DNA from 4 places in the Saliniradius amylolyticus genome. Region 1 is predicted to be linked to each of the others. Evidence: predicted binding sites of a transcription regulator. Region 1 holds the regulator's gene; each other region holds the start of a gene.

Region 1 (2,207 bases):
GAAATGCCAACCAGATAGGGGCTGATGAATACCAGAGCAGAGAGCAGGATCACGCTGTCCACGGCCAGCTGGAAAGTTCCGGCGCGGATGCCGAAGCGGGCCTGAAGGTAGTAGGCCAGAATGCCTAATCCGCCGAGACTCGACTTATGTCGGAACATCATCAGAATACCTACCCCAATCAAAATACCGCCCATGACTGCGGCAAACAGAGGGTGGATACGGCTGATATCCACGAAATGATGCACCTGCTCACTCATCACGGAGATGGTGGTCACCGACACAAAGGTGTTTAGGGTGAACCTTTTGCTGATTTGTGTCCACGCCAGGGCATAAAAGGGAATGTTGATCACAAAAAACACTAGGCCAAAATCCATCCCGGTGGCGTGGGTGCCCAATAGTGCCAGGCCGGCGGCGCCGCCGACCATTAAGTCCTGGGCCTGGAACAGATACACACCGAAGGCCACAAACAGCCCGGCACAAAACAGGGCGAAGATGTCTTCATAAATGCGGTGGGATGCTGAGTTCATAACCTGGATCGTTGCGGAGTTTGGCGCGGATTATACGCTTTCGGTAAGTGTCAATCAGGCTTGCCATTAAACTCAGGCTTGGCCAAATAACCACCGTTGCAAGTTTATCTTTACGACTTGTGAATACCCGGTAAAGCCTTTGTTTTTCTTGTAGCGGAGGTGTTAGCTCCTGTCCCATAAGGTTAATGTTTTAGATGATTCAGCGGCGTTGTTAAACTTGTGTCTGGTGTTGCCCAGAGGATGCTGAAGCTGCTACCCAAGTGAGAAGAGAGCCGCCGCTCAGTAACGCTGCTTGTCGGTGGGGAACAACAGACATAGGAAAGGCTCCAGCCCCCACCGGGTTGGTGAGAGCAGATCCATGACGTGAATTGCTATGGCCCGGCTCGTCTTATAACGCAGTCGCCCAAGAGCTATCGCCTCAAAGGTGGAAATTACTCTTCCACCTTGTCCTCTTCGTCTTTTTCCGCCTGTTCCACATCGATGCCCATCTGTTCCATAATACGGCGGGCTTCGGCTGGAATACGGTAGGGATTGTCTTTGCGCAGGTCATCATCGTCCGGCAGAGGCTGGCCGGTAAACGCGTGGACAAAGGCCTCACACAACAGCTCAGAGTTGGTGGCGTGGCGCAGGTTATTCACCTGACGACGGGTTCGCTCGTCGGTGAGTACCTTTAACACTCTCAGAGGGATTGAGACGGTGACTTTTTTCACCTGCTCGCTTTTTTTACCGTGTTCAGCGTAGGGGTTAATGTATTCGCCGTCCCACTTTGCCATGCGCATCGCCTGTTTTAATTGTATCTTATGGTGGAAAATTCTAACTGTTAGGCGCCAACAGTCAATCATAGATGCCTAAACATCTTGACGTCTGTGTACAGCGCGGGATAGATTTGGACGTCTAAACGTCTACTGGCAGACGCTATTTATCAGGAGTTTAATTATGGTTTCATACGCTCGGGGCATCGATGCGCTCAATCAATCGCTGGCCGACATCAAAAATATTGATGTGTCCTTTGAATTCTTTCCGCCGAAAACCGAGCAAATGGAACAAACCCTGTGGAGCTCTGTTGAGCGTCTGGCACCCCTCAAGCCGGCTTATATGTCGGTCACCTATGGGGCCAACAGTGGCGAGCGGGATCGCACCCATGATGTGGTCAAACGCATACAAAACGAAACCGGTATTTCTGCCGCGCCGCACTTAACCTGCGTGGATGCCAGTCGCGAAGAGCTGGTGCAGATAGCCAAAGATTACTGGGATGCCGGAATTCGCCGCATTGTCGCGCTGCGGGGCGATTTGCCGCCGGGTGTGACAGAAACCGAGCTTTACGGCGCCGACCTCGTCGCCTTGCTTAAAGAAGTGGCAGACTTCGATATCTCTGTGGCTGCCTATCCTGAAGTACACCCAGAAGCGCCCAACAGCCAGTTTGATCTTTTAAACCTGAAGCGCAAGGTCGATGCTGGGGCTGACCAGGCCATTACCCAGTTTTTCTTCGATGCTGAAGTGTTTCTGCGTTTTCGTGACCGCGCCGCGGCAGCGGGCATCGAGGCGAACCTGATCCCGGGCATCTTGCCGGTAACCAACTACAAGACACTGGTTAAGTTTGCCGGCATGACCAATGTGAATGTACCGAACTGGCTGCACCGCATGTACGAAGGCCTGGACGAGAACGACCAGACTACCCGA
Region 2 (2,207 bases), 2.5 Mb from region 1:
GTCGCGAATCAGCCAGTCTGGTACCGCTGCCACCCCCATCCCTGCAGATACCATCTGCAACATCACGCTGGAATTAGACACTGCCTTAACCTCTTTAGGACGGACACCGGCAGGTTGCAAGAACAACCTGAATACATCCAACTTATCGGTACTGACCGGATAAGTAAGCAAGCACTCACCCTCGATATCATTAGCTTCTATAAACGCCTTGCTGGCCAAAGGATGGTTCGGGCTTAACGCCAACACCAGGGAAAAGTCGCCAATATGGCTGTAGGTCAGTCCTGGCTGCTTGACTTCATCATCGGTGAATAGCAGCTCCAGTCGTTGCTGCTGTAATTCAGTCACGCCATCGAACAGGTTATCCACGTTCAGATCCACACTGACACCAGGAAAGCGGGTCTTGTACTGTTCCATCGCCGGTACCAGCCACTGGAAGCAGGCATGGCACTCAATGCCGATGCGTAGGTGGTTGACGTGGTCATCATGATTTAACAGACGTTGCTCCACTTCGCGAATACGCGGAATCACTTCATGGGCCAGAGCCAGTAATTGCTGTCCCTGAGGCGTAAAGCGTACCGGCGAAGTCTTGCGCTCAAACAGGCGGGTACCCAGCCGTCCTTCCAACTCACGCATCTGGTGCGACAACGCCGATTGGCTCAAAAATAGTCGCTCGGCGGCAGCATTCAAGGTGCCGCACTGTTCCAGTGCCAACAGGGTTTTGAGGTGCTTAACTTCCAGCATGGTGAAAATTTCTCAAGTTGTGGTTGAAGACAATGCGCTTGAGGCAATGAGGTTGGTGACTGACTATACCCGTCCACACATCTGGACGGCTATAGGAGGCACTAATGCGTATCCATAATCTGGGGTTTCCCCGCATCGGTCAAGACCGTGAACTGAAATTTGCCCTGGAAGACTACTGGCGCGGCGAACTGTCGGCCGAGCAACTGCTCACCACAGCACAAAATATTCGCAGACAGAACTGGCAAACTCAGTTTCAGGCAGGCATCGACTTTATTCCTGTGGGCGATTTTGCCCTTTACGATCATGTACTTAACACCAGCTTGATGCTGGGTATTATTCCTGACCGTGCCCGCCAGCCTGATCTTACTCCCCTGGATACCGAGTTTCTGCTCGCCCGGGGTCGCAGCCAGCAGGGATGTGGCTGCAACGCCAGCGACATGACCAAATGGTTCAATACCAACTATCACTATATCGTGCCCGAACTACCATCAGAGCTAACCCTGGACGTGCAGCCGGAGCGACTTATCACAGAGATCCGTGAAGCCCGTCAACAAGGCTTCACACCTAAACCTGTACTCGTCGGCCCACTGACTTACCTATGGCTCAGTCAATATGACGACGACCCTTTAACCCTGCTGCCAACCTTACTGGCTGGCTATCAGAAGCTGCTCGACGCTCTGGCATCCGAGAAAGTGGACTGGCTGCAGATTGATGAACCCATTCTGGTCACCGAACTGGATAAACCTTGGCAACACGCCTTTATTAGCGCCTATAACCAACTGAAATTCGGCCCCATCAAACCCATGCTCGCCACCTACTTCGGCGATATCACTCACCAAACTCACTGGCTGGGAGAGCTTCCCATCAAAGGCATTCATCTAGACTGCAGCCATGACTTGGATTCAGTAGTTCCCGTTATCAACGCTCTGCCAGAATATTGGTCTGTCTCACTTGGCGTAATCAGCGGCCGCGACGTCTGGCGCACTGATCTCAATGAGTTGCATGACCAGCTGCAACCACTTTACGAACAGCTCAACGGGCGACTATGGCTCGCGCCCAGCTGTTCCCTGCTTCACTGTCCGGTGGATCTGAACAAAGAGCAGCGTCTGGATCGGGAGTTATACAGTTGGCTGGCCTTCGCCAAGCAGAAATGCCAGGAGCTGGCTTTGCTCAGAGATGCGCTGACCAGCGGTGACACCCGCGCGATTGAACATTATTCCGAACCTGTGGTGAACAAGTCCAGCTCCCCTCGTATCACTCACCCCAAGGTGCGAGATCGTCAGGCCAGACTCAGTCAGCGCGAGCGGACCGAGCCCTACGCACAAAGAAAGCAGCAACAGAACCAACGTCTGGGCCTGCCGCCCTTGCCTACCACCACCATCGGCTCCTTCCCGCAAACTCAGGATATTCGTCAAACCCGGGCCCGATGGCGTAAAGGGGATATCGGCGATGAGCAGTATCAGCAA
Region 3 (2,207 bases), 310 kb from region 1:
GCAAACTTATCATGCCACTCATGTTCGATAGCGGCACCTTTTGCCTTGGCATCCCACTCGGCATAGATTTCTGAAGGCACGTCGAAAGGCCCATGTTCCCACCCCAACTCTTTGCGAGTGGCGGCGATTTCATCGTCGCCCAGAGGCGCACCATGACAGCCGTGGGTACCGGCTTTGTTAGGAGAACCGAAACCAATCACCGTACGGCAGCAAATCAGAGTCGGCTTGCCGGTTTCAGCGCGCGCCGCGTCGATGGCTTGTTTAATCTGCTCAGGGTCGTGGCCATCCACATCACGCACCACATGCCAGCCATAAGACTCAAAACGAGCCGGGGTGTCATCGGTAAACCAACCTTCGACGTCGCCGTCGATGGAGATACCGTTGTCGTCCCAAAAGGCGATCAGCTTACCCAGACCCAGGGTGCCCGCCAGTGAGCAGGTTTCGTGAGAGATGCCTTCCATCAGGCAACCATCACCCATGAAGCAGTAGGTGTAGTGGTCAATCACATCATGGCCGGGACGATTAAATTGCGCCGCAAGCGCCTTTTCGGCTATTGCCATGCCCACCGCATTACTGATGCCCTGGCCCAATGGTCCTGTGGTGGTTTCCACGCCCGGGGTATAGCCATACTCAGGGTGCCCCGGAGTTTTGGAGCCCAACTGACGAAAGTTTTTGATCTCTTCGATAGACAGGTCGTAACCACTGAGGTGTAAAAGTGAATACACCAACATGGAGCCATGGCCATTGGATAAGACAAAGCGGTCGCGGTCTGTCCACTCAGGGTTTTCCGGGTTGTGTTTAAGATAATCGCACCACAGTACCTGGGCGATATCGGCCATTCCCATGGGGGCACCCGGATGACCGGACTTGGCTTGTTGGACCGCGTCCATGCTCAGAGCACGGATAGCGTTGGCGAGTTCTCGACGTGAGGGCATAACTACTCCTGGGCCATCAATATGTTGTGTATTTCGAAAAAGGCTACTTATCTTACCGACTAAACCGTGTTCTGCAATGGCTGGGCAAGGGCTTTTTATGCCGTTTTACCAGCTTATATTACACCACGGCTTTTACCGTGAAACTGGAAACCAAAACTAACAAACAGGCGTTTAGACGTCTAGAAGTAAAAACTGGTAAAATCGGACCGGCTTTCGTACACTAGGCTCAAACAGGATCCGACAAACCTGTGACCCAAACGACAGAGGAATAGAGGCAATGGCTAAACAATTATTCACTTCAGAGTCCGTATCCGAAGGTCATCCGGACAAGGTCGCCGATCAGATTTCAGACGCCGTACTGGATGCCATTTTAGAACAGGACCCTCGGGCTCGCGTGGCCTGCGAAACCTACGTCAAAACCGGCATGGTATTGGTCGGCGGCGAAGTCACTACGACCGCCTGGGTGGACATTGAGCAACTGACCCGTGATGTGATTCGGGATATTGGCTACACAAGTTCTAAAATGGGATTCGATGCCGATTCCTGCGCGGTCCTCAACGCCATTGGCAAGCAAAGTCCGGACATCAATCAGGGTGTGGATCGAAGCTCACCGGAAGAACAAGGCGCCGGAGACCAGGGCCTGATGTTTGGCTTCGCCACCAATGAAACCGAAGTGCTGATGCCAGCCCCCGTCACGTATTCGCACCGCTTAGTGAAGCGTCAGTCAGAGCTGCGCAAGAGTGGCCGTTTAGATTGGCTGCGCCCCGATGCCAAGAGCCAGGTGACTTTCGCCTACGAAAACGACAAGCCCGCCGGCATCGATGCCGTGGTGCTATCTACCCAGCACAGCGAAGATATCAGTACCGCCGACCTCACCGAAGCGGTGATGGAAGAAATCATTAAGCCGGTCTTGCCGGAGCAATGGCTGACCAAGGACACCAAATACTTTATCAACCCGACGGGGCGTTTCGTCATTGGAGGCCCTGTGGGTGACTGCGGCCTGACCGGACGTAAAATCATCGTCGATACCTACGGTGGCATGGCCCGTCACGGCGGCGGGGCGTTTTCCGGTAAGGACCCGTCCAAAGTGGATCGTTCTGCTGCCTATGCTGGCCGATACGTTGCCAAGAACATCGTTGCCGCAGGGTTAGCCGATAAATGTGAGATTCAGGTGTCTTACGCCATCGGTGTGGCTGAGCCGACCTCTATCAGTATCGACACCTTCGGCACCGGCAAAGTAGATAATGCCACGCTGGTGGCTCTGGTGAGAGA
Region 4 (2,207 bases), 2.2 Mb from region 1:
ATCTGACAGGTGTTGTAGGAAGTTACGGTAAAACACGGTCTTGCCATGTTTATAAAAACCCAGGCTGATATAGAGCTCGAAGTGCTTTTTGTTAGGCAGCAGCTCCTGCAAGAAGGCGACTACCTCGGCCGGGTACTGGGTGTCGGCCATAAAATAGGAACGGGCAAAGCCAAAAAGCCCACTTAAGTCGTGACGCTCGGTCAGTAGAGTATCAATATACAGCTCCCCGTTGTCGTTCAGTAGCAGGGCCAAGACAAAGGGATGAGACTGTTCGGCGGCGCACATGCGCCCAACCAGGTAGGCACCTTTATTGCGAAAGAATATGGGGTGCAGAATTTCCACGCTGGTCACCGACGCCAACTGTTTGCGACTGAAGGTTTGTCGCAGGTACTGCTCGCACCAATTGAAATCCCGCTCTTTATCTTCGAACGGACGATTAAAACGGTAGTCTTTTAAGATAGCGTGCAGCAGTTGTTGTACCGTACCGGTAGCATCATAGGTATTCACCACGGTGTGGCGTACCTGTCCGGCCAGATAACAACGGCTGGGCTGCACAAACATCATGTCGTTGTTGATCTTCTGGTGTTTAAAAATACGCCCGATAATGGAGTTATAGAAGGTTTCGGCCAGCTCAAACTGAGGATGGGCGTCTAAGATAGTCAGATAGCGCTGTTTGAGCCGCTGCCAGAAACTCTTATCCTGCTGGTGAGGATGCACCAACTGGTAGATCTCACTGACTGCTGCGGTGACCGCCTGATCGTAGATACTGATCCGCTCGCGCACTGCTTGCTGCACACCCTGCCAGTCGGCATGTTCGAATCGCTCCTGCGCGCCTGTCGTGATGCGAGTGTGCCAGCGGTAGCTTTTTTCAAAGCCTTTTAGAATAAGATAGGCGATTTGATGAATGTCGGAAGCGGTCATATGGGCTCTGTGGCGGGCTTTGTGTCTGTTTTATCAGAAGAGGGCCTGGTAGGGCCAGAGGTGGTGTTGCATATTTCCGTCTAAGTCGGGTAATCTGATTGATAATTTCAACGTCTAGTTAATAACCAAAACACGTCTTGACATATAGACGTCTATACGGCAAATTGGCCCCATGATGATGATTTCGATGCGCACCACCACCATTATTATTACCACCCCTCGCAGGATGGTCGCCGGGTAGTGCCATAAAGAGAATTCAACGAAACCCGCGACCTGACAGGAAGCGGGTTTTTTTTTACGTAAACACCCATAAGCCGGTAGAACAGAACTGCCGGCATGCAAAACCAGGAGCAGCACAATGAAGGTAATGAAATTTGGAGGGTCCTCGCTGGCCGACGCCGACCGCTATTTGAAAGTCAAGGATATTACCCTGCAAACCCATACCGAAACTGGTGCTGCCATCGTGCTGTCCGCCCCAAAGGGTGTGACCAATGCCCTGTCGCTATTGGTGGAACAAGCCGTCAGCGGTCAGGACTATCAGGAGCTGCTGGCCAAGCTGGATATGACCTTAAAAGGCATTGTCAGTGACTTGGCCAACAGCCTGGATAACGTGAAGGCCGACTTTTTAAACGAGTTTATCGAACAGCGGCTGGACGAACTGACCGAAGCACTGGCAGGCGTCAAGTTACTGCACACCTGTCCCGACTCTGTGACCGCCAAGCTACTCTCAATCGGCGAATATGTGAGTGTGAATATCTTCAGTGCCATCCTTACTGCTCTGGGGCAAAACAACCGGATTATCGATCCGGCCTACTATGTGGTCGCTGAAGGCGAATACCTGGACAGCATCGCCGATGTCGAGCAGAGCAAGGCGCGTTTTCATGATGTGCCTGTGGGCAAAGACGAAGTACTGATCATGCCAGGCTTTGTTGCCTCTAATGAGCAGGGTGAGAAGGTCACATTGGGCCGTAACGGTTCTGATTACTCAGCTGCGATTCTGGCTGCCTGCATCGATGCCCAGTGCTGTGAGATCTGGACCGATGTGGACGGCGTCTACAATGCCGACCCGAATCAGGTGGACGGGGCCGTGTTACTGGATAAGCTGACCTATCAGGAAGCCATGGAACTGTCTTATTTTGGTGCCAAGGTGCTGCATCCGAAAACCATTGGTCCCATCGCCCAGCACCACATTCCTTGTTTGATTCGCAATACTCTCAACCCAGCGGCGCCAGGGACCCTGATCAGCAATGAAGCCAGTGATATCTGGACCAGTGTGAAAGGCATTT

What was found. The regulator MetJ, encoded in region 1, represses methionine synthesis genes. The targets are predictions, from matches to a motif close to TAGACGTCTAGACGTCTA.
Region 2: a site for MetJ is predicted at 816-833, ahead of metE (5-methyltetrahydropteroyltriglutamate--homocysteine S-methyltransferase). Genes of this name have one in related genera too.
Region 3: a site for MetJ is predicted at 1,108-1,125, ahead of metK (methionine adenosyltransferase). Genes of this name have one in related genera too.
Region 4: a site for MetJ is predicted at 1,067-1,084, ahead of thrA (bifunctional aspartate kinase/homoserine dehydrogenase I). Genes of this name have one in related genera too.

Annotation. Positions count from the first base shown of each region.
Region 1 is NZ_CP029347.1:330,464-332,670, forward strand. Features, by position in the region: gene HMF8227_RS01620 (DUF6198 family protein) at 1-527, opposite strand, end outside; gene metJ (met regulon transcriptional regulator MetJ) at 959-1,300, opposite strand; gene metF (methylenetetrahydrofolate reductase) at 1,464-2,207, shown strand, end outside.
Region 2 is NZ_CP029347.1:2,792,011-2,794,217, forward strand. Features, by position in the region: gene HMF8227_RS13085 (LysR substrate-binding domain-containing protein) at 1-741, opposite strand, end outside; gene metE (5-methyltetrahydropteroyltriglutamate--homocysteine S-methyltransferase) at 846-2,207, shown strand, end outside.
Region 3 is NZ_CP029347.1:636,899-639,105, reverse strand. Features, by position in the region: gene tkt (transketolase) at 1-935, opposite strand, end outside; gene metK (methionine adenosyltransferase) at 1,213-2,207, shown strand, end outside.
Region 4 is NZ_CP029347.1:2,577,242-2,579,448, reverse strand. Features, by position in the region: gene aceK (bifunctional isocitrate dehydrogenase kinase/phosphatase) at 1-921, opposite strand, end outside; gene thrA (bifunctional aspartate kinase/homoserine dehydrogenase I) at 1,280-2,207, shown strand, end outside.